Regions from separate parts of the Paenibacillus sp. OK076 genome, predicted to be linked through region 2. Evidence: a T-box and tRNA genes for the amino acid it is inferred to sense, from the RefSeq annotation. Region 2 holds a T-box; the other regions hold tRNA genes.
The links. The T-box of region 2 lies ahead of leuS (leucine--tRNA ligase). A T-box ahead of a tRNA ligase gene usually reads a tRNA of that ligase, here a tRNA-Leu.
Positions count from the first base shown of each region.

Region 1 (7,855 bases), 2.9 Mb from region 2:
TCAAACGATCCACTCCAGTTATGAGCGAGAGCTGATTCTGAATGGACGCATTGAGCCGGATGGACCGGAGCATCAATTCTTGCTGGCCATCTATGGTGAGCTGGAGCACCAGGCAGAGCGGTTGTTAACGGTGTCGGATTCTTTCCGTCGTTATCTGGCGCCCTATGTGCAGCATCCCGATGTTATCGGTGTAATTCCGAACGGTTTTGATGAGAAACGGTTTAAACCCATTCCCCATGAGAATGCGATACCACAGCTGGTCACCGTATGCCGCCTGGTTCCGGCGAAAGGGCTGGATATTCTGTTCAAAGCCTGTGCCGAACTGAAAGCGCGGGGACATGACTATGTGCTTCATATTATTGGGGACGGACCGATCCGTCCGGACTTGGAAGAATTGGCCCAACGGCTGGGCATTTATAATGAGACTATTTTTTATGGTTACACGCTGCACCCCGAGGAATTCATGCCATTTTTTGATATCTTTGTGCTTCCTTCGCGGGCGGAGGCGTTCGGGTCTGTTTTTGCGGAGGCAGCGCTTAGCTGTCTTGCCCTTGTAGGTACAGATGTTGGCGGCATACCAGAGCAGATCGAAAACGGCAGTAATGGCTTGCTGGTGCCTTCAGAAGATCCATCTGCATTGGCAGAAGCGCTGGAGAAGGTGATGGTTGACCCGGCGTATCGTTATGAGCTTGCCCGTTCGGCATGTGAGAAGGCCAAAACCCATTACTCTTTGGGCAGATCAGTCAATGAACTGAAAAAAATGTATTTACAATTTCCGAGCCAGGTCTAGTTTCTGAAAAGGGAAAGAAGGAAGCCGCTGTGAGAACAGCGGCTTTTTTATGTTTAGGGAAATGATGTTTCGCAACAAAAGGATACGTTGTTATAGATGTTTTTTGCGTCCGCGAAAGCTTCCCCATCGATCCATTACTAATTTTGCACCCCAGACCAGTGCCAAACTGCCGAAAATGGGGTAAAGAATAGAGAGCAGGGAACTGAATCCAAACTGGCTGAGCGAATAACATAGCAGCATGATGGCCAGTATGATTAGTTTGGGATGTACGTGGACATGCTGTCTGAGTTGGAGGGTCATTCCATAAATATCGGCTACAAACGTACTGAAGATTTCCATGAAAATCAGAGATACATAGATAGACTGGACTACCCATCCAAGTTGAAAGGCAATGCTGCCCATCGGAATTTCAAATTGTGTGATGCCAGGCATCTGGGCCGACATGGCGAAGTGGGCTGCCATAAGCATGAATCCTACACCAATTCCGCCCAGAACGCCGCCCCATTTCAGTACCTTTCGGCTGCGAATCTGATTCCCCACCGGAACGAGTACAGCTTGGGCAAGAGCCAGGTTGAATGAAGCATACAACAGAGGAGATAACCAGACCCGTATTGGATTGCTGTCGGTGGTTAATGTAATAAATCGGTTTGCGCCGGGATGATTTATGGTGCTGATGATCATAAGCAGAGATAGCAGAAGCATCATGGGCACTACGATACTGTTCATTTGCAGAATGGCCTGAATGCCCCGTCCAAGCAGCAGATAAGTACCGATAAGGGTGACAATCAGTCCGGTCTGATAATGAAGTCCCAGATGCTCTACAAAGACCGACCCTGCTCCTGCCAGCATGACACTGTTTACTCCAATGAGGATCAGAAGGGTAACCCAGGTAATCCAGTTTCCTGCTTTATGGCCGAATAGATGTTTGTTGAGATCTTCGTATGAGCGCGAGCCGGTATCATGGGCAATCAGCATCATTTTTGTACCTAACCAGACAAAGAGCATGGTCGATAAGCCGATGGTAATGGTGGCCCATTTGCCATACTGGGTAAAAAACTGCAATATCTCCTGCCCTGTTGCAAAGCCGGCTCCAACTACCGTTCCAATGTATGTAAATGCGATCTGCAGCACCCGAAATGCCTGTTTCATGCGTTTCCCCTCTCAGGCCCCTGAATAGTTTGGACATGCGGGTGCCATGGTACAAGGTATGCTTGACCCGTCAAACTCATGACAATTGAAGTATGGCAAAGGGTCATTTAACATGCTCTGAACAAGAGCAAAGGCAATTTCGCTTGAACTGATAGCGGGATCTATGATACTTTTACGTCATAGGAACGGCTTGGGAGGTCAAATTATGGAAGTATTGAAACAACGAATTTTACAAGAAGGCGTAGTCATGTCAGATCAGGTGCTGAAGCTGGATGGTCTGCTGAATCACCAGATTGATCCTGCATTGACGATGGAAATGGGAAGGGAATTTGCCGCTCGTTTTCGTGAAAGTGGTGTAACTCGGGTCATTACAGTGGAGTCTTCCGGGATTCCGGTCGCCTTTGCTGCTGCACATGAACTGGGTGTTCCGCTGGTATTTGCTCGTCGCAAAAAAACACTTTTGGCTGACCCCGATGCCTACTGTGAAAGAGTGCCTTCTTTTACCAAAGGGATTGTAACGGATATTATGGTGTCCCGTGAGTATATTCATGAAAATGACCGTATTTTGTTTATTGACGATATCATTGCCAATGGCGATGCTGCTCGTGGTGTCATCAAAATTATCGAACGTTCGGGTGCGGAACTGGTTGGATTCGGTGTCGTGGTCGAAAAATGTTTTCAGGCCGGAGCGCGCACCATTCGTGAGCAGGGCATTCCGGTTGAAGCGTTGGTGCGTATTCGTTCTTTGAACGATGGCACCGTGCAATTTGACGATAACGAATTGTGACTTTTTAAAGGAAAAAGTGCCTATTTTTATAACAATGCCTTTGCATGACCGCTGATTTCATTTATAATGGGGTTATGTTAGGGAGAGGAGGCAACACCATGGGTAACCAACCGGCAACAGAACAATTTTTTATTGATAAGCTGGCGGAATCGAAAGTACATTTTGAGCGTGCCCTGGATTGTAAACATACGGAATTCGATGACCTTTATCCCTATATGATTGAACATCCTCAATTTTTCTGGTACAAACGCTACGTTGCCTGGTCAGAATTGCTGACGATTGTAGGCTTGTGCGAAGAGTTGTCCTTCTCTTGGAAAGAACAATTTACACCGCATCAAGTGGAGTACCTTGAAGAACGTGTGATGTCCGCCAAAGTGCTTGATTTTTGGTTTGAGAAGAACGACAGCAAAGAGCACGCGCAGCGGTAACTTTCAGTCGGGACATACTTTCGAATGACATGACAGTCCAATACAGTCACGTGAGACCTAAATGACTTTTCATTTAGGTCTCTTTTTGTAAATAATTTTTTTGGGAAAGTAGGCGCCATGAATATGATCAGTGATGCAGAATTGGATGCACTGCGTTTATCGGGTGAAAAAGTAAGGGTAGTACGGGACGAGATTCAGTCCAATGATGTGACAGGCATTGTGGTTGCCTGGGACGGGGAGCAGGTGCTCATTCGCCGTCAGAATCGTCGTGTGGTCAAGCTGGACCGGAAATATCAGTATCAGTTGTTCAGCGAGCCACGTAAGAGTCCGCTCGAAGAATAGGACGTGTGTTTTTAGGTTCATTTACCATGGGTGTTTTGGCATAATTGCACCTCTCGGGTGAAAAGATAGGTACAGTGAGAGCTTGTAACATATCAGCCGAGAGGATGTGCGGTAACCATGACATTAATGAATGATAAGGTTCATGCCTATAAAGATCAGATTGGTGAATTAAGCGACGTGCTGCCAGCTGTGGTGAAGTCTTATCATGAGTTCACTGGAGAATGTTTTCAGGCAGGGGCGATTGATGCCAAGACCAAACAGCTGATAGCGCTGGGCATTGGTTTGTTTGCAAACAATGAGGTATGTACGTTTTACCATGTGGAAGAGGCGCGTGCCAAAGGAGCGACCGATCAGGAGATTATGGAGACGGTTGCTGTGGCTGGAGCCGTAGGCGGAGGCCATGCGTTGTCTCAAGGTGCAATGAGAGTACAGAAGGCTCTACATTAAGTATAGAAGTCTACAGCACAGCGGATTTGTAAACAAAAGTCCCAAAACAAAGAGGAGGTCCCGGATTCACCCGGAGCCTCCTCTTTGCGCTATTTCCAATCAAACTTATATTTTGCCCAGCATTTTGTTATACATAAACTGACCTGTTACCCGGCGTGCTGTTACATAACGATCATTGAAATATGGATTGGATAATTGGGTGATGCTGACACCCTTACTGCTGGAAGCATGAGCGAACTGTCCGCCCCCGATATATACTCCTGTATGAGAAATGCCATTGCCCATCGTATTAAAGAATACCAGGTCACCTGTACGCAGATTAGCTTTGGATACCGGTGTTCCGGCCTTCGCTTGCTGCTGGGAAGTACGTGGTAATTCAATGCTATATTTGTTGAAAATATATCTCATAAATCCAGAGCAATCAAACCCGGCGAGTGTCGTGCCGCCCCATTTGTAAGGAATGCCTGTCATGTTGTTAACGACGGTGTTAATACTGCTTGCCTCTGTGCTTGCTGCACCGGATGTAAATAGAACTGCTGCTCCAAAAATAGAAATGATAAGCTTTTTCAAAATTGTTGTTCTCCCTTCGATGCCTACGGAGTTAGCTAAGGGTTCGGTAGAAGGTTCCCTATATTTCCTATGTATAAGAATAATTCACCCAAAATGGTTCCCCCGTTTTCAAACATGAAACTCGGCAAATGAATAATTAAGTTTTTGTAACCTTTTGAAACTATATTGCATAAATGCGAAAATGTCAAACCGATCTTGAACCCTTCTTATCATCTCAATGTTAACGGAATTATCGCTTTTTATGTAGAAATAACTCGAATGATGGGTTCTAATAAATGACAAAAAAGTAACTACTGTTTCAGAAGGAGAGAAATTGGACAATTTATTGGCTTTCTCACATCCAATTAGACGATAATTATAGGTTGTCCAAAGAATTTGTTACATGTTGTTGCAAATATTGACAAAATTCATATTTTTGCATAGAATTCTTTTTGTATATTCCATTTATTGTATTAAAAGAAATAGTTTGATTTTAAAACAAATATAAGGGGGATAGATTAGCAGGGGAGCAGTTTGCAGAAAATGAATTGAGGAGTGTTTCTAATCTATGTTGAAGGCAAAAACAAGGTTTGCATCTTTGGTTATGGCATGTACAATGGTTTTCTCCGTTGTCGGAATGGTATTTCAGCCTGCTGCTAAGGTCTCTGCTGCAGACGCCTCTGGAACGACAGCAAGTATCTCGGACATTTTGAAGAATCAACATCCAGACGGGGGATGGAAGAAGGATTACAAAGAAACAAGTGGTGAGTGGGCCAAATCTACGATTGATAACAAAGCTACATACTCAGAAATTAGAAGATTAGCCAAGGAATTCAAAAAGACGAATGATCCGCGTTATTCGGCTGCTGCCATCAAAGGAATCAACTTTTTGCTGAATATGCAGTACTCCAATGGGGGTTGGCCACAGGTATACCAAAGCTCCGGTTATCACAAGCACATCACCTTCAACGACGATGCCATGATTAATGTCATGTACATGCTGGATGAAGTAGGTGCACGTAAAGGAGATTTCTCATTCATCGACAGCTCTCTTGCAGATCGTAGTAAAAAATCAGTTGCCAAAGGTGTAGAGGCTATTCTCAATACACAGGTTGTAGCGAACGGTAAACTGACTGCATGGGGGCAGCAGCATGATTCCAGTACCCTTAAACCTGCAGGCGCTAGGATTTATGAAGTGCCTTCTCTGAGTGCTGGAGAGAGCAGTACAATTGTGAAGTTTTTAAAAACTAGACCGGCTAACTCCAAAATTACTGCCTCCATCAAAGCGGCAGAAGCCTGGTTCAACAAAGTTAAAATTACTGGTTACAAGTATGTCAGAGAAAACGGAGACAGCCAACTCATTGCAGATTCAGGTGCAGCGCCAATTTGGGCACGTTTCTATGAAATTGGAACGGATAAACCAATCTTCGTAGGACGTGATGGGGTTGTGAAATACAAACTCAGCGATATCGATAAGGAAAGAAGAGGTGGGTATGCCTGGTACGGCAACTGGCCCTCCAAGATCTAATTTATAAAATGCTTTACACATGAGAAGAGGATAATTTTTTGTTGACACTAATTACCTGCACATGATATATTATTTATTGTCGCCGCGATATAATTTCTCGGAGATAAGATATACGCGGTCGTGGCGGAATTGGCAGACGCGCACGGTTCAGGTCCGTGTGGGCTAACCCCCGTGGAGGTTCGAGTCCTCTCGACCGCATCATGTGCAACACGAAGAAAGGTTCCTAGAATGGCATTGCTGCCACTCTAGGAACCTTTTTTATCTGTTTACGGATCAGAGCGGTTGCTCATCCTGAATGTTTTTTCAACTATTCCTTCAACTTGAGCAAAGAAGAAGTTGATCTTTGTTTATTTATCCAAAAATGGAAAAGTGTTCGTTATGTGACGGTTTGCCCCTGTATTTCAGGTTTAATGTACGTAAAATACCGAAATGTACCTATCCTGAGCATCCTTCATCTACTATTCTCTTCTCGTATGGAAGCGCTATCAACAGGGATTTGAATGACCAAATTCAGAGGGGGTAGGGATAATTTGAAACGAATCGGAAAAAGGATGGCAATGTGTTTCATGGTATTCATGATTGCGGTGGTGCAGTTCGGGATTATGGGAACGACAGGCGGCAATGTGGCACAAGCAGCAGATAAGAGTCTGGCCCAGAAGCCGTATATGGGTTGGAGCAGTTACAGCATGCAGGTATATGACGGGGCGGGTAACTGGACGTCGGCCGAGAGTATTAAGAAGCAGTCGGATGCCATGCGCGAGAAGCTGCAAGCCCATGGATATGAATACATTAATATTGATGCAGGCTGGAACGGTGATGAAGATGAATACGGCCGTCCTATTCCGAGTACTGTTCTTTATCCAAATGGATTTCAGGAGGTCATCGATTATGTCCATAATAACGGACAGAAGATCGGGATCTATCTCATTCCGGGATTATCAATCACCGCTTATGAAAAAAATCTTGAGGTGTATGGAACGGGTGGGGCATGTCGTATGCAGGATATTGCGGTAAAGCCGCTCGTTGTTATGGATGCTTGGGATTCGTACACTTACAAAATTGATTTTACAAACCCTTGCTCACAGAAGTACATTGACTCCATCGCGGATCTTCTTGGCGAGTGGGGCATCAACTTTGTCAAATTCGACAGTGTGACGCCAGGATCAGGGATTAATAACCTGAGCCGGGATGCACGCGGTGATGTAGAGGCATGGTCCAAAGCCCTGGACAGAAATAATATCTGGTTTGAGCTTTCCTGGGCGCTTGACCATAATTACGTGGACTTCTGGAAAAAGTATGCGAACGGCTGGAGGATCGATTGGGATGTTGAAGCCTACGACAGTAGTAAGGGGTTAACAGAATGGTCGAGTATTTCACGCTTATTCCCCATAGCAGCCATCTGGTGGCGTGATGCAGGTCCTGGAGGCTGGAACGATTTTGACTCCCTGAATGTCGGGAATGGCTCGATGGATGGTCTGACCAGAGACGAGCGGAAGACCGCGACGACGTTCTGGGCAATCTCTTCAGCACCGCTTTATACAGGTAATGATCTGACCAGGCTTGACAGCTATGGGCTGGAGCTTCTGACGAATGATGAGGTCATTGCGGTCAATCAGGCCGGACGTCCAGCTCATCCCGTTTCCATGGACACCAAACAGCAGGTATGGTATGCGAATAACGGAGATGGTACGTACAACGTAGCTCTGTTCAATCTGGGCAATCGGAGTGCCGAGGTCAAAGTGAAATGGAGTGATATTGGCCTCGAAGGTCCGGCTTCGGTCCGTGATCTCTGGAGCCATTCCGAACTGGGGAATTTTAATCATGAATTCAGTGGC
Region 1 is NZ_FOCH01000001.1:1,324,546-1,332,400, forward strand. Features, by position in the region: gene BMY78_RS06140 (glycosyltransferase family 4 protein) at 1-790, shown strand, start outside; gene BMY78_RS06145 (YkvI family membrane protein) at 881-1,939, opposite strand; gene BMY78_RS06150 (xanthine phosphoribosyltransferase) at 2,145-2,726, shown strand; gene BMY78_RS06155 (hypothetical protein) at 2,825-3,154, shown strand; gene BMY78_RS06160 (hypothetical protein) at 3,278-3,496, shown strand; gene BMY78_RS06165 (carboxymuconolactone decarboxylase family protein) at 3,614-3,943, shown strand; gene BMY78_RS06170 (C40 family peptidase) at 4,049-4,513, opposite strand; cyclic di-AMP (ydaO/yuaA leader) riboswitch at 4,519-4,650, opposite strand; gene pelA (pectate lyase) at 5,061-6,020, shown strand; tRNA gene BMY78_RS06180 (tRNA-Leu) at 6,135-6,218, shown strand; gene BMY78_RS06185 (X2-like carbohydrate binding domain-containing protein) at 6,551-7,855, shown strand, end outside.
Region 1: it encodes a tRNA-Leu, which carries the amino acid that the T-box ahead of leuS (leucine--tRNA ligase) is inferred to sense. The anticodon was not compared.

Region 2 (7,855 bases):
CAATTTCCACTTCGGCGTCCACCGTCATGGACTCATCATACTCCGGCCAAGCTACATAAGAGATTCCACCTTCATGACCGAGACGGCTCCACAGTTCCTCCGCCATATGCGGTGCCAGCGGTGACAACAGCTGTACAAAGTTCTCCATGGCTTCACGCGGCAGCGTATCTGCTTTGTATGCATCGTTGATGAAAATCATCAACTGGCTGATCGCTGTGTTGAAACGCAGATGTTCCAGATCCTCTGTAACTTTTTTGATTGTCTTGTGTGCAGTGCGCTTGAACTCATCGGTTCCACCATCTGCTGTGATCTTGTCGTTGATTGCACCTGTATCTTCATTGATGAACAGACGCCATACACGTGACAGGAAGCGGTGCATACCTTCAACCCCGTTAGCGTTCCACGGTTTTGTAGCCTCCAAAGGCCCCATGAACATTTCGTACAGACGCAATGTATCCGCACCGAATTCATTGACGATCTCATCCGGGTTAATAACATTACCACGGGATTTACTCATCTTCTCATTGTTGGTTCCCAGGATCATACCTTGGTTGACCAGTTTGTGGAACGGCTCTTTGGTATGCACCACACCCAGATCATACAGCACTTTATGCCAGAAACGAGCGTACAGCAAGTGAAGCACCGCGTGCTCTGCTCCCCCGATGTACAGATCAACCGGCAGCCACTGCTGCTGTTTCTCTTGAGAGATCAGTTCCTTGTCATTGTGTGGATCGATAAAGCGCAGATAATACCAGCAGCTACCGGCCCATTGTGGCATTGTGTTCGTCTCGCGACGAGCTTTCATTCCCGTTTCCGGATCTACCGTGTTCACCCATTCTGTAACATTCGCCAGTGGTGATTCGCCCGTGCCCGAAGGTTTGATCTGGTCAATATCCGGCAGCAGCAAAGGCAGTTGATCTTCCGGCACCGTCTTCATCGTCCCATCTTCCAGATGCAGAATCGGGATTGGCTCACCCCAGTAACGCTGACGGCTGAACAACCAGTCACGCAGACGGTAGGTCGTTTTGCCTTGTCCCTTTCCGTTCTCTTCCAACCAGGCAATCATCTTCGCAATCGCTTCTTCGTTGTTCAATCCGTTCAGGAAATCAGAGTTCACATGTGGTCCGTCTCCGGAATACGCTTCTTGTGTCACGTCGCCACCCTGTACAACCTCGATGATGTCCAGACCAAACTGTTTCGCAAACTCCCAGTCACGAGCGTCATGTCCCGGAACAGCCATGATCGCCCCTGTGCCGTATCCAGCCAGAACATAATCGGCGATCCAGATAGGCACCTTCGCTCCGTTTACCGGATTGATTGCATAAGTTCCTGTGAACACACCCGTTTTGTCTTTAGCCAAATCGGTGCGTTCCAGATCGCTTTTACGAGCAGCCTGTTCCTGATATGCCTTGATTGCTTCACGCTGTTCAGCCGTTGTAATGACTTCCACCAGCTCATGCTCAGGTGCCAATACAGCATAACTTGCGCCAAACAAAGTATCTGCACGTGTCGTAAACACTTTAATAACTTCTTCATGACCCTCAATGGCAAAAGTAACTTCCGCCCCGGTTGATTTACCGATCCAGTTGCGCTGCATATCCTTGATACTTTCCGACCAGTCCAGCTCTTCCAGGTCTTCCAGCAAACGCTCTGCATATTCCGTAATTCTTAATACCCATTGGCGCATCGGTTTACGAACGACCGGATGTCCACCACGCTCACTCTTACCGTCGATAACTTCTTCGTTCGCCAGTACCGTACCCAAAGCTTCGCACCAGTTCACAGGTACTTCATCTACGTAAGCCAGGCCTTTATTGTACAATTGGATGAAGATCCATTGCGTCCATTTGTAGTAGTCAGGGTCTGTTGTACTGATCTCCCGATCCCAGTCATAAGAGAAACCGAGTGATTTGATCTGGCGACGGAAATTGTCAATATTGCGGAAGGTAATATGTCGTGGATGCTCACCAGTATCCAATGCATGCTGCTCAGCAGGCAGGCCGAAAGCGTCCCAACCCATTGGATGCAATACATTGAAGCCGCGCATACGTTTGAAACGGGATACGATATCCGTTGCCGTGTATCCTTCCGGGTGACCTACGTGCAGGCCTGAGCCAGATGGATACGGAAACATATCCAGGGCATAAAACTTCGGTTTAGCCGGGTCCTCACCCGTTTTAAACGTTTTATTGTCATCCCAGTATTGCTGCCAGCTTTTCTCCATGACTTGTGGCTTGTAGCCGTGTTTCGGCTGTTGATTCTCACTCATCTATTGTTCCTCCTCTGGTTATTCGCATTTATTGCAACAAAAAAACCTCAGCATCCCGTAGCGTTTGCAGCGCTAGGGACGAGAGGTTGAATTCCCGTGGTACCACCCTAGTTAGCGGACGATCGTGCTTCGTCATCCACTCCCTTTGGACCTGTAACGGCGGTTAACCGATGCGGATTTCCATTCCTGATCCCGAGTATTACTTCAGTCGGTTGCAAGATGGTGTAATCACCGCATTTCTCCAAGGCGAGTTCGTGAAATACTGTCAACCGACTTGCACCAACCGCCGGCTCTCTGTCATGTACAGGACTCACTACTGATCCTTATCATCGAAATATGTATACGATATGATCGGAAATATTATATAAAAAAGCAGCATTAAAGTCAATATTACACGGTCTGTTGACTATAAGCAATGCTATGCATCAGTATACACATTAAGACGACTGGAATCGCTGGATTCCTTCTTCTAGATTATCAATCGCCCACTGAATGTGTTCCTTGTTATCGTATTGACGATACGGACACTCGATTCTCAGCGCCAGATCAAAGTACAGATCATATAAACTTCTTCTTTTCCGTTCACTGTCTGTTGTAACTGCTCTTCCATAGCCTTTGAGGAATCCCGGCGTATTATTAAAATGACTGAAGTAGTGCTCCATCAGAGGATCTGCCCAAAGGGAACGCTCAAAATCGATAATCGCCGTGATTTGCCCAGCCTCCACGAATACATTCCCATCCCACAAATCCCAATGCACAAGCACTGGCTCTTTGACATCATCCAGCACATCCGATTTCTGTTGAATTAAACGCTCCAGCTCCTCATAACGAATTGACAATTCCACACCCGCTGCTTTGCCATCTGCAAGCATATCATCCATCAGGCTCAGGAAAGCTTCTTTCCACGTCGTATAATGCGGTTTCTTTGAGGAAAAGTAACCAAACTTCTCCCCTTTAATTTCATTGATCCGACGATTGTATGCACCCAGCTGCTGCTCTATGGATTCCTGCTCTGCTGCACTGTACTGATCTTTGACTTTGTTGTATGGCTTTCCTGGCATGTACTCCATAATAAAATATTCTGCCGATACTAGGGTGAGCGATGGATCATAGGCCAATACCCGGGGAACGGGTACATCCTGAAGTTCTGCCGCGAGTCGCAATGCCTCAACCTCAGCAACCATGACATGCTGTTCACAGCGCATCAGCTTAATGCCATTAGAAGGAGCTATTTTAAGTACTACCTTCTGTCCGTCGTTCTTGGTGATAAAATAAGCATGGTTTGCCCAGCCGTCGATCATCTCTTTGTATTCTTGGATACCTGTGTTAAAATGCTGCTGCACAATTCCGTCTAACTGCTCGGAAGTCAGCCTTGTTTTGTAGGTACTTTCCATTGTTGCACCCCACCCAGAATTTTAATTTTCAGGATTGCACTAATTAGAAAACGTTTTCCATTCAACTATTATGGCTTCCTTTAACCTCACTGGCAATAACTTATTACATATAAAAAAACATTCTTATAGAAAAAGAACTGCCCTTATACATCATAAGGACAGTTCTATATCTTAATCCTATTTCACGGCTACGTAGAATAGACGCTGTGCGCCTTCTCCCGCCTCTTTCCACTCAAAATCAGCATATACACATACATCTCTGAAGCCAGCCTTCGTCAGCTCGAGCTTCATCCAGTCCGGATCATACGCACGCTGAACATGAACCTCTTCAAAACGTTGGTACATATCCTTCCCGCTCTCGGCCACACGCGAAAAGATACTTAGATGATGCTCAATCTCACACCGATCATGATCCATATCACAGGTCCAAATATACGATACAGAGCGCTCGTCCAACACAAATGGTTGCTCCTCTTCGTATCGAATAAGGGTATTCGGGTGATGTACATCGAACAGGAATGTGCCCTCCGGCTTCAGCATCTCGTAAGTACGCTGAAAGGTACGAACGACATCCTCTTTTTCAAGCAAATAATTCACGCAATCACAGAACGATATCACCGAGTCCACAGGCTCCGGTACTCTCCAGTCCCGCATATCCTGCTGCACCCAGCGGACACTGCCTTCCCGATATAAGCGGTGACCTTGAGGCGTGGCCTCCATTTTACTGCGCGCAACAGACAACATGTCCGCCGACAGGTCAATACCTGTAACTTCGAAGCCGGAGTTCACCAGTGGGATCGTAATTGAGCCGGTTCCACAGCCCAGTTCAGCCACACTTTTCGGCATGCCATGTCGTTCCCAAGCCGTTCTCGCAAACCTTATCCAGTCCGGATAAGGCATATCCTCCATTAATTCATCGTACACATAGGCAAATTTCCGGTAAGACATGTCAGGCACCGCACTTTCAATTTCATTTTCAAATCTCTTTTGAACAAAAGAAAAAGCAGGGGCGTCCGGAGTTCACCCAGCCTTGCCCTGCCTTGACTTATGGATTTCAAGCTCATGCTTGATCCACGATACGCGTTTGCTTACTTATCTTCGTTCTGATCCTGAGGTACAGACTCTGTCAGATAGGTCCAGTTTTCCTTCTGCGTTACTAGACCATCCTTCATCAGTTTGCCCAATGCCCGCTTGAACGCGGATTTACTGATACCAAAGCGCTGCTTGATGATGTCCGGCGGGGTTGCATCCGAATACGGCATGCCGCCCGTAGGGCGCTCTTTCATGAAAGCAAGCAGTTTGTCTGCATCTTCATTGCGACCAACCTCTTTGAGAGGAGACATCGCCAGATTGACACGTCCATCTTCACGTACCATGGTTACCCGGCATTTCACCTTTTCACCTAGGCGCAGCATACGATTTCGTTCCGAGGAATGAATCATGCCAATAGCGCCAAAGCCCAGCACTCCACCGTCAACAAGCACAAAAGTACCCATCTGAAGTGGCTTGTACACCGTTGCTTCAACCCATTCGTTAACCCAGGAGGTTGGCGCATGGAAGGACAATGGTGCAAGCTCACGTTCCCCAGCCAATTTCGCCCGCAAACGTCCTTGCTTGTCATGTTCCATAAGAACAAAAACTTCATCGCCTACATGAGGACGTAATTCTTCCAACTCAGGCAATTCACGAATCGGGAGCAGCAATTGCCGCCCAAGCCCCATCTCGAGGAAACAGCCGAGGCGTGGGTGAATATCAGCCACAACCAGACGTGCCATTTCGCCAAGAGTGAGATATGGTTTTTTCATGGTTGCCGCCAGGCGATCTTCCGTATCAAAGAACAGAAAGACCTCCAGCGTTTCTCCAATTTTAACGTCCCTTGTAAGCTCCGTATAGTGAAGCAGTACATCTTCTGATCCTGTCGTCAAAAAGTAGCCAAATGGAGACACTTCACGTGAAACCGGCAAGTTGACGACTGTTCCTGCGATCAAACTCATACCGTTTCCACCACTTTGGCATCAGACCACAGTCGTTCAATGTTGTAATACTCACGCTCGTCGCGGTGGAAGATATGAACAACCACATCACCCATATCCATCAATACCCAACGTGCCGAATCCATACCTTCGATGCCTTTGATATTCACGCCGGCTGCATGCGCCTGTTTGCGAATCTCTGTTGCAATCGCCTGTACCTGAGTATCGGAATTCCCGTGACAGATAACAAAATAGTCCGCTACCAGCGAGATGCCAATCAGATCCAGTGCTACAATGTTGGATGCCTTTTTATCGTCAGCGGCAGCAACCGCCATATTCATAAGTTCTTTCGATGATACTGTCATGAACCAACCTCCATAATCTAATCTATAAATGTGCAATCAAGTCATTCCGCGACAACATGGTCAAAGGGTAAATGACACGGCGCTGCGAGATCAACAAGCTGATCGTCGAGTCGAAACCGGCAATTAAGCCTTCTTCCAGACTGTGCTCAGCCTGTTCGCGAATATGATTTACTCCCGGGAAGTCTCTTCCCGGTTCAATATAATCCGCAAGACATACCACTTTATCCAGCAGGCTCATGCCCACTCGACCTGAGGTATGCCAGCGAATAGCATTAATAATTTCTTTATCATCAATGCCGTAGTCACGCTCCGCAACAAAGGCTCCCACTTCGGAATGCCAGAGCTGCTTGTCATGCTGCAAAAGTTCTTCGTTCAATCCATTGTCACGGATGACCGCTTCCATCTCGGAAACGGGCCAATACTTGGCTACATCATGCAATATTGCTGCCAGGTCCGCTTTTACAGGATCAGCACCATATTTTTGAGCCAACAACACTGCCGACTCCATAACACCCAGCGTGTGCTTCCAACGCTTCTCCGGCATTTGACCGGAGACAGCGCGGATCAGTTCGTCACGGCTTAGTTCCATATAAACCGCTCCTTACAATATATTGATGGACTGCATCAGGAATCATAAAGCGCACGGAATGCCCTTTGGCGAACCGTCTGCGTACTGCTGTCGATGATATGTCCACCAAGGGCATCTCAGCCAACAGTACCCGATCCTGTAACGCATCCGGCAGGTCATCCAGATGTAACTGGAATCCCGGTCGTCCCACACCGATGAAGGTTAAGCGTTCAGCGAGTTCTTCGATCTGTTCCCACTTGGGTAGATAATTCACCATATCCGCTCCAACAATGAAATAAAATTCATGCTGCGGATAGCGACGCCAAAGCTCCTTCATCGTATCGATGGTATAGGACACACCGCCAAGCTCCATCTCAATGCCGAGCACCTCATAATGCTGTACATCTTTCACTGCCGCTTCCGTCATTTCGAGACGTTGCTGTCCCGATGCTCCGGCTCCGCGTTTGTGAGGAGGAACATGGGAAGGCATGAACCAGATCTCATCCAGTGCGTGCGAATCCCTGGCCGCTTCGGCTGCCAGCAGGTGCCCCATATGGATCGGATCAAACGTACCACCCATGATGCCGATCTTCACTCGCGCCACTCTCCCTTACCTAGGTAGTTCGATTTGTTTGTTATCGCGCGATTCTTTGTACAGGATGATTGTGTTACCGATGACTTGTACAAGCTCACTCCCCGTTTCACGGGCAACTTCTTCGGCCATCTCTTTTCTGTCCTCGTCATTGTTGTTGAGCACTTGCACTTTCATCAATTCGCGCTTCTCAATCGCGTCTTCGATGTGACGGAACAGATGCTCATTCGTTCCCCCTTTGCCAATTTGAAATACAGGGGTTAGATGATGTGCCTGTGAACGCAAAAAGCGCTTTTGTTTACCGTTTAACATGAATACTCCATACTCCTTATGGTGAGCAAACCTCAGCAGCAGCACAATGTCTGCCCTGGGCTTGACCGTTCAATTATATTTTCACATTCATAAAACGAACTAACAAAGTTTACACAGTGTGACTACGATTGCAGTACCATCTTACGATCGCTGTTATCCCCAGATTTCTTCATTTCATTTTATAAAGGGGGAAATCCGGTGATAGCTTATGCTTCCGAAGCAGCTTTCCTACAGAAAGCTTTGAGGCGAGCACTTCGTTTCTTCAGATTGGTTCTGCACTCTTTGTCATCGTGTAATCTTGTTTTCATTTTACAATATTAAAAACTCTCTAACACAGCTCGCCGCATCGTCTCCACGGGAGCCGGGATGCCAAGCCAGTGTT
Region 2 is NZ_FOCH01000001.1:4,177,177-4,185,031, forward strand. Features, by position in the region: gene leuS (leucine--tRNA ligase) at 1-2,269, opposite strand, end outside; T-box leader at 2,341-2,608, opposite strand; gene BMY78_RS18715 (phosphotransferase family protein) at 2,707-3,663, opposite strand; gene BMY78_RS18720 (class I SAM-dependent DNA methyltransferase) at 3,841-4,611, opposite strand; gene BMY78_RS18725 (CvfB family protein) at 4,752-5,657, opposite strand; gene rsfS (ribosome silencing factor) at 5,654-6,001, opposite strand; gene yqeK (bis(5'-nucleosyl)-tetraphosphatase (symmetrical) YqeK) at 6,024-6,590, opposite strand; gene BMY78_RS18740 (nicotinate-nucleotide adenylyltransferase) at 6,574-7,164, opposite strand; gene yhbY (ribosome assembly RNA-binding protein YhbY) at 7,180-7,473, opposite strand; gene aroE (shikimate dehydrogenase) at 7,791-7,855, opposite strand, start outside.

Region 3 (7,855 bases), 3.6 Mb from region 2:
AAGACCCACCATCATGCATGAGTCTCCTCAAGAATCCGTTTTATTCATGATTTCAATTATAACAGGCAGCTGACACTGGATCAATCACAGGAATAGTACGAGCCACTAGCCATTAGCCATTAAGCAGAAATCCAACTTCCCCGTTCAAGGAATATACAATACGGTCTGCTCCCATTCCCCGATAGATCCCTTTGGGATGACTTTGTTCGGTAATCACACACAGGGACTTGGATGTCCAGGATCGGCAGATCTGCAAATATCGACAGGTTAGGTTTAGGCTATTTTCAAAAATAAAAACATTGCCGACACTGCCTTGCGGCAAAAACCATTTCTGAGCTGCAGCCGTGTTCATGCGAATGACATGCTCTACACCGATTCTCCGGAGCCTGCGCTCTTCCCCTGCACTGTTAGTCAGAACGGCAAACGGCATTTTTTTGTACATCAGCAATTTGATAAATTTACGTCCTGCTTCATTTGGAGCAGTCACTAAGATCATCTCTTTATCCATCATTCGTTCCTCCCTTGGCGTGAAAAGACAACAAAAAAGAAGCGTGGGGGACCAAGGCCTCCCGGACGCTTCTTCAATAATCCATAGCAAAAAGACACTATGAACCAGCGTACGGCTTGTTGCCTCTCCCTTTAACGCTTACGAGGTTAGCTGACGGATTCGGGCGCGAGAGTCGCCCTATTTCCGGCTGTCACCGGAAAATTCACCCCATGGATGCCCACTGTCCTGGACAGTTCATCCTGTTGGTTCCCCCGTTTCCCACCCATGAATGAATGGAAACTCAGCGATTAAAACATCGTTCTTATATCATCATAATCAGAGCGATATTATCGTTTGTTTCGTTTTTCATGTAAAATTTAATTTAAATTGGAATTACGATATGAATCATACACCCGTGCCATATTGGTGTAAAGTCTGCGCAGATCACCGAATCGACGGATTTTTGCCATTTCACATCAATAATAGCGCTTACAACACATCCATTCTCTACCCATCTCTTCAAAGCTCTCTAATTCTCTCTCTAGCGAAAATAAGGTAGCAAATCAGTCACAGATCATACACGACAGCTTGAAATGGAGTTAAAAAAGCAATATAAATTTTGCAATATTTAATTGCAATCAATATAATAGAGGATATAAGAAAATGAGATGGAGGCGATTTTCATGTCAGTCTACGACTACAAAGTAAACACCCTTCGCGGTCAGGAAGTTGAAATGTCCAACTATCGTGACAAAGTACTGCTTATCGTAAATACAGCAAGCCAATGCGGCCTTACACCTCAATTCAAAGGTCTGCAAGAACTTCAGGACAAGTTTAAAGACTCCCCATTTGAAGTTCTTGGTTTTCCAAGCAACCAGTTTGCACAGGAAAAGGGCTCCTCTGACGATATTGCTGAGTTCTGCCAGATGAACTATGGTGTCAGCTTCCCGATGTTTGAGAAAATTGATGTGAATGGTTCAAGCGCTCACCCTCTATTCCAGCATCTTACCAAAGAAGCACCGGGCGTACTCGGCTCCAAAGCCATCAAATGGAACTTCACCAAGTTCCTTGTGGATCAGAACGGTCGTGTTGTGAAGCGGTATGCTCCCAAAACAACACCTGATAAAATTGAAGCAGACATCAAAGCATTGCTTAAATAACAAGTAAAGGCCATCCCACCCCGGCAGACAGCATGAGCATGCATTCAGGGGAATCGGATGACCTTTTTTTTCGGACCCGGTTACTGTAAAAAACACAAAAAAAGAAGCTCCCCATACGGGAAGCTTCTTCTTAATCGTTCTTATGATGCGGTCGAGAGGACTCGAACCTCCACGGGTATATACCCACTACCCCCTCAAGATAGCGTGTCTGCCATTCCACCACGACCGCATGTCGTAAATAATCGGCAACAGAATTGATTATACCCGGTTCATGTTTAAAAGTAAAGCATTTTTATTAATATTATTTTAACTGCGCTTTTCCTCCCATAAATCGTATAATCTCGTCATTTTCTCCTACGAAGTGCATATGATTAAATTTGATCTCGTTTGTATATCCGATTAGGCTGATCACTCTACTTTCTTTATGACCACTCTTCATATTCTCTCAGTAGAACATAACTTATAAAGTTATATAAAATAACATTAAATAGATTTTATACTTAAATAACCAAGAAACTATTGACAAAAAGCGGATATTTATGTGAATATATATATCATATAATTCGGATTTACAAACATAAAACGAACCAAAAAGGAGTATAAATGTTATTTAACATAACATTTAACGAACGTAGGAGGCGAAAGATTGTGAACCGTGGGAATAAGCTGCTCGATTACGTCAAACTGCTTGATTCCTCTATCCAGGTCGGAGGCTTCACCCATTCCTTCGGAATGGATGCCCATATCGCGGAAGGTACCATTCGTAGTGCTGAAGATCTCGAATCATTCATGCGCTGCCAATTGCATCCCAGCATCGTGCGTCTGGAAGGCATGGCGATTAAAGGCATATACACCGCCGCAGATCACAATGACGCGTGGCGTACAGCCCTCATCGACAAGCTCGTCCATGTCCAGCGCACCCCAGTCAATCTTAGAGAACATGCGACCACAATGGGCAAACGACTGATTAAGCTAGCTCGTGCACTCCACCCCTGGATTGATTTTAGCCACCTCGAACACACCCTGGCTAAGTATGAATCCGTCGGCTGCCTCTCCACTGTTCACGCCTGGATTAACCACCACCTCGAAATCCCTGTCGAGGAGGCGGTCCTTGGTTATCTGCATTCAGCCATGAGTGCCTGCATAACCGAAGCCTCCAAAGTAATTCCTCTTCATACCGATACAATCCAGGACCTGCTGGTTCGCCTGGCCGCAGACCTGGAACATGAATGGCATACCGTCAGCGCCTCCGCTGCCGATGGACTGGTACAACCAACCTCAATGTCCATGAAAACGTTGTTCCCAAGCTTTCACATGCTTGGAGCAGGGCTTCACGCCTACCGAGCCTAATCTACCCCCTCCCCTTCATACCCGCGTCCTCACGCAGTAAAATATATAAAAAACACGCCGCAACCTCATTGCTGGCGTGTTTTCTATGTCAATTATTTTGTCTATTTAACGTATTTACGCCATTTTTCATATTAAAATACACTTATTTCCGTCTTTTTTAATTGTTAGATGACGCAAATACGTATATAATAAAACATACAGCTCGCATATCTATATACTTTACACCAAGAATAACCAGCTGAACACTACATTCCAACGAGGGGTGAACCCTTTTGAACAAAAAGAAACCTGTGACTCCTTTCGGATGGGCCATCAAACGACGACTAACCGAACTCCAGGTCGACCAAAAGACATTTTGCGAACAGTATGGCATTCCGCCATACCGTCTGTCCAATCTCATTCACGGCACGCGTAAAGCAACCCGGTTCAGGAACCAGGTCGCTGACATTTTGGAAATTCCAGATGATTTAAGATAAGATTTCTGCCAAGGAGGAGCTCATTTCATGAGATACTTAATATCCGATCTGGAGAGATTATCGTTCCAGTCCATGCAGCACCAGCTTATCATCGTCGACCACAACTGGATTATTCGAAGCTGCAACACCGCTTGGCAACACGGACTCGGGCAACTTCTTCCCAACCCAAGCGTAGCAGGCCCCTCAAGAACAGCACCTGAACCACCTCATTACCTTCACCTTGTAGAGGGGTGGACATTCCGCGAGGAGAAAGCAAAGAATGCGAAAATTGTTCAGGAGTTAAAACGTATCACTGCACCTTTTAAAGACAGTTATACATACGACATCTCCGTTCGGACTATCAACAACGAACAGCGGTGGTTCCGCCTGGAACTCACCCCATTGATTCAGGCCGACCCATCCCTGCTGTCTGATCTCGCATTGATTGCACACACGGATGTGACCGAACAGAAACAGACAGAACGCCAATTGAAGAAGGCCCTGTCTGAAGTGCGTACTTTGCGCGGACTACTTCCCATCTGCGCTGTCTGCAAACAAATTAAGGATGAACAGGACAGCTGGAACTCTGTTGAGAGTTATTTGGAGAAGCACACTCATGCCGAATTTACCCATGATATCTGCCCGGATTGCATCCGAAGACTATATCCCAAATACTCCAACATTCTGGACAAACGTTCCTGAACTCACCCTACACCAAGAACCCAAGCTACACAGACAGGTGGTGCTCAAACTGCGACATATCCAGCTCTCGCGGTGTTCCTTGCAGTGCAATTGCCCCTTTGTCCATTACATAGATATAATCTGCAGCACCGCGTACAAAATCAATGCTTTGTTCCACCAGCAAAATGGAGATTTCACCCTTTGCCTTAATTTGCAAAATGACCTGCCGGATATCCTCTACGATGGAAGGCTGGATGCCTTCTGTCGGCTCATCCAGAAGCAATAATCCGGGCCGGGAAGCCAGTGCGCGGGCAAATGCCAACTGCTGCTGCTGTCCGCCACTCAGATCACCACCCTGCCGTCCATACATCGTGGCAAGCACCGGAAACATCGCCAGCACATCCTCCGGGAACGTCTTCCCCCCTGTGCCACTGGTCTCCAGACCCAGCAGCAGATTTTCCTTTACTGTAAGCTGCGGGAAGATCTCCCGCCCCTGCGGCACATATCCAATCCCCGACCTGGCCCGCTTGGCCGGATCGTGGGTGGATAATTCCTGACCTTTCCACTGAATACTTCCCTTGCGCGTTTTAAGAAGCCCCATCAACGTCTTCATCAAGGTGGTTTTCCCTACACCATTACGACCCATCAGGCACACCACCTGACCCGGCTCGACATCCAGACTCACACCGCGCAGCACATTACTCTCCCCGTAGCCGGACTCAATTCGTTGCAGCGACAGCATGGTCATCCCTCCTTTTGCCCAGATACACTTCAGCGACTCTCGGATCTTCCTGCACTTCCGCCATCGTACCTTCCTTTAGAAGTTTACCTTCATGCATCACCGTCACTTTGGCTGCATACTCGCGAACGAATTCCATATCATGCTCCACTACCACAACAGACCTTTCTCGCGCAATCTCCTGCAGTAGTCGGCCCGTCTTATGTGTTTCTTCATCTGTCATCCCTGCTGCCGGCTCATCCAGCAGCAATACACGGGGCTCCTGCAGCAGCAGCATGCCAATCTCAAGCCACTGCTTTTCCCCATGTGATAGCGCCCCTGCACGTGCATCCACACGGTCCTGCAGACCAATCTGGAGCGTAATCCGCTCCATGGCCGTACTTATTTTTGAATACCGCTGAATACCCAGAGCCTGTAAAGGAGAACGACGAGTCTCCGCAGCCAGCGTCAGGTTCTCCTGCACGGTCAGACCAGCAAAGATCGATGGAGCCTGGAACTTGCGCCCTACTCCTTTTCGCACAATCTGGTGCTCCTTCAGACGTGTCAGATCTGCACCATCCGCCATCTTCACTGTACCGGACAAGGGCTTGGTTTTGCCGCAAATCACATCCAGCATCGTTGTTTTCCCCGCCCCATTGGGGCCGATCAGAAAATGCAGATCATGCTCATGCAGCTTCAGATTCATGCCTTTGACCGCAACAAAACCGCCAAATGCCACCGTAATTTCCTCAGCGACCAGAACTACCGGAACGTCAGTAGACTTTTGGTTTTTCCTGACTGACTGGAACATGCACAACCTCTCCTCTCCGTTTCAGCAAGCGCACCACATGACGGTATACACCAACAAGCCCATTCGGCATGAACAAGACCACTGTTACAAAGAGCCCTCCAATGACAAACAACCAACCTTCCGGGTAAGCTTCACTGATGCCCGTTTTGGCTGCATTCAGCACCACAGCCCCGATTACCGCACCAATCAGCGTTCCACGACCGCCCAAGGCAACCCATAACACCATTTCAATCGAAGGCACAATCCCCATCATGGAAGGCGAGATGATCCCTACCTGGAGCACAAATAACATACCAGCGATTCCCGCCAACGCTCCGGAAAGGGCGAAGGCCAGTGTTTTGAACCCTGCCGGGTCATAGCCAAGAAAGCGAACCCGATTCTCCCCATCCCGCGCAGCTTCAAGCACCTGACCAAACCTGCTGTTCACAACCCGGCGACAAAGCAGATAGGCGAGCACCAGAATAGCAAGCGTTATATAGTAGAGAGCAATCGTTGTCCCTGCCGAATGAAGGGTAAAACCAAAGATTGCGTTATATCCGGTTATACCGTTGGTCCCTCCCGTCCATTCCTGTTTGCCTACAAATAACGTTACGGTAATGAGGACTAACGCTTGGGTCAGGATGGTAAAATATACACCGGTGATCCGGTTACGGAACGTGAACCATCCCAGGGCAAAGGCCAGCAATGCCGGAAGAGCAATGCCCAGCAATAGCGCCACCGGAAATGACCTGAACGGCTCCCAGAACCACGGCAGACCGCTAAGACCACTCCATCCCATAAAGTCAGGTAGTGTTGAACCACTCGCCTGCAGCTTCAGATACATCGCCATGGCGTACCCGCCAAGTCCGAAGAATACGCCATGCCCCAGACTAAGCACTCCCCCATATCCCCAGATCAAGTCAAGACCGATCGCCAGAATGGCCAGGGCCAGGAATTTCGCTAACAGACTAAGCCGGAATTCCGTGGAAATGAGTGGAGCCAGACACATCATAATCAGGACAACCGCCCAGATGATCTTCATTTTCAGACTACCCGTCTTGAGAAGTGCCGACATCATATAACCCCCTTCTTTGCATTAATCCAGACTCCGGGTCCGTATGGCAACGAGCCCGCGCGGCTTCCATTGCAGAAAAGCTACAATACAGACAAATACCAGCACCTTGCCGATCGAGGCCGAGGTATACGTTTCAAATAATGTATTGAACATGCCAATTCCAAGCGCACCACACACAGTTCCCACCAGTTTCCCCACACCGCCCAGCACAACCACCATGAACGCATCCACGATATAATACGTGCCCAGTGAGGGACCAATCGGGCCAATCAGTGTCAACGCACATCCGGCGATGCCGGCAATGCCCGAACCGATGGCAAAGGTCATGCCATCCACTCGTCTGGTGGAAATCCCGAGACAGCCCGCCATGCTTCGATTCTGCATCACGGCCCTCATCCGTCTCCCGGAAGAAATCCGATAGATATACAAATACATACATAGCAGCACAACCGCGACCAGCGCGATAATGAAAAGACGTTTATACGGAAACACAATGCCGTCCGCGATGGTCAGACCTCCGTTAAGCCAAGCCGGACTGGACACCCCTACATTGGGCGCCCCAAATATCGTTCGGGCCAATTGTTGCAGCATCATGCCTACGCCCCATGTAGCAAGCAGACTGTCGAGCGGTCTCCCATACAGATGCCTGATCAGCACCACTTCCAGCAGCCAGCCTATAAGAGCGGCCACACCAAAGGCGATAGGCAGAGCCACAATAAAATAGACATCGAACCACGCTTGCGGAGCATACGAAATGAACAGGTTTTGCGTCACATACGTAGCGTAAGCGCCGATCATGATCAATTCACCATGCGCCATGTTAATGACATTCATCAATCCAAATGTAACCGCGAGTCCCAACGCAATCAGCAGCAGGATGGAACTGATGCTTAACCCATTGAACATTTGCAGGACAAACATATCCATCGCCTTTCCCTCCTCATGCTGTGAACATCTGAAATTTTATACAAGACATCATTTACGTTTCGCATCAACGCTTTACCGTAATGTTGTAAGAGGGTGTGTTGTCGCACCCTCGTCTGTTATTCAACAGTTGTGACGTGAGATGCCCATGCTATTTGGTACTAAGGGAAGCGCCCCACTCGTACGTTTTCAGATACGGATCAGGTTTGACGGGT
Region 3 is NZ_FOCH01000001.1:613,506-621,360, reverse strand. Features, by position in the region: gene BMY78_RS02670 (HAD family hydrolase) at 113-511, opposite strand; cyclic di-AMP (ydaO/yuaA leader) riboswitch at 629-804, opposite strand; gene BMY78_RS02665 (glutathione peroxidase) at 1,171-1,647, shown strand; tRNA gene BMY78_RS02660 (tRNA-Leu) at 1,794-1,876, opposite strand; gene BMY78_RS02655 (urease accessory protein UreF) at 2,251-2,997, shown strand; gene BMY78_RS02650 (hypothetical protein) at 3,270-3,473, shown strand; gene BMY78_RS02645 (nitrogen regulation protein NR(II)) at 3,501-4,154, shown strand; gene urtE (urea ABC transporter ATP-binding subunit UrtE) at 4,180-4,875, opposite strand; gene urtD (urea ABC transporter ATP-binding protein UrtD) at 4,853-5,662, opposite strand; gene urtC (urea ABC transporter permease subunit UrtC) at 5,625-6,719, opposite strand; gene urtB (urea ABC transporter permease subunit UrtB) at 6,738-7,643, opposite strand; gene urtA (urea ABC transporter substrate-binding protein) at 7,792-7,855, opposite strand, start outside.
Region 3: it encodes a tRNA-Leu, which carries the amino acid that the T-box ahead of leuS (leucine--tRNA ligase) is inferred to sense. The anticodon was not compared.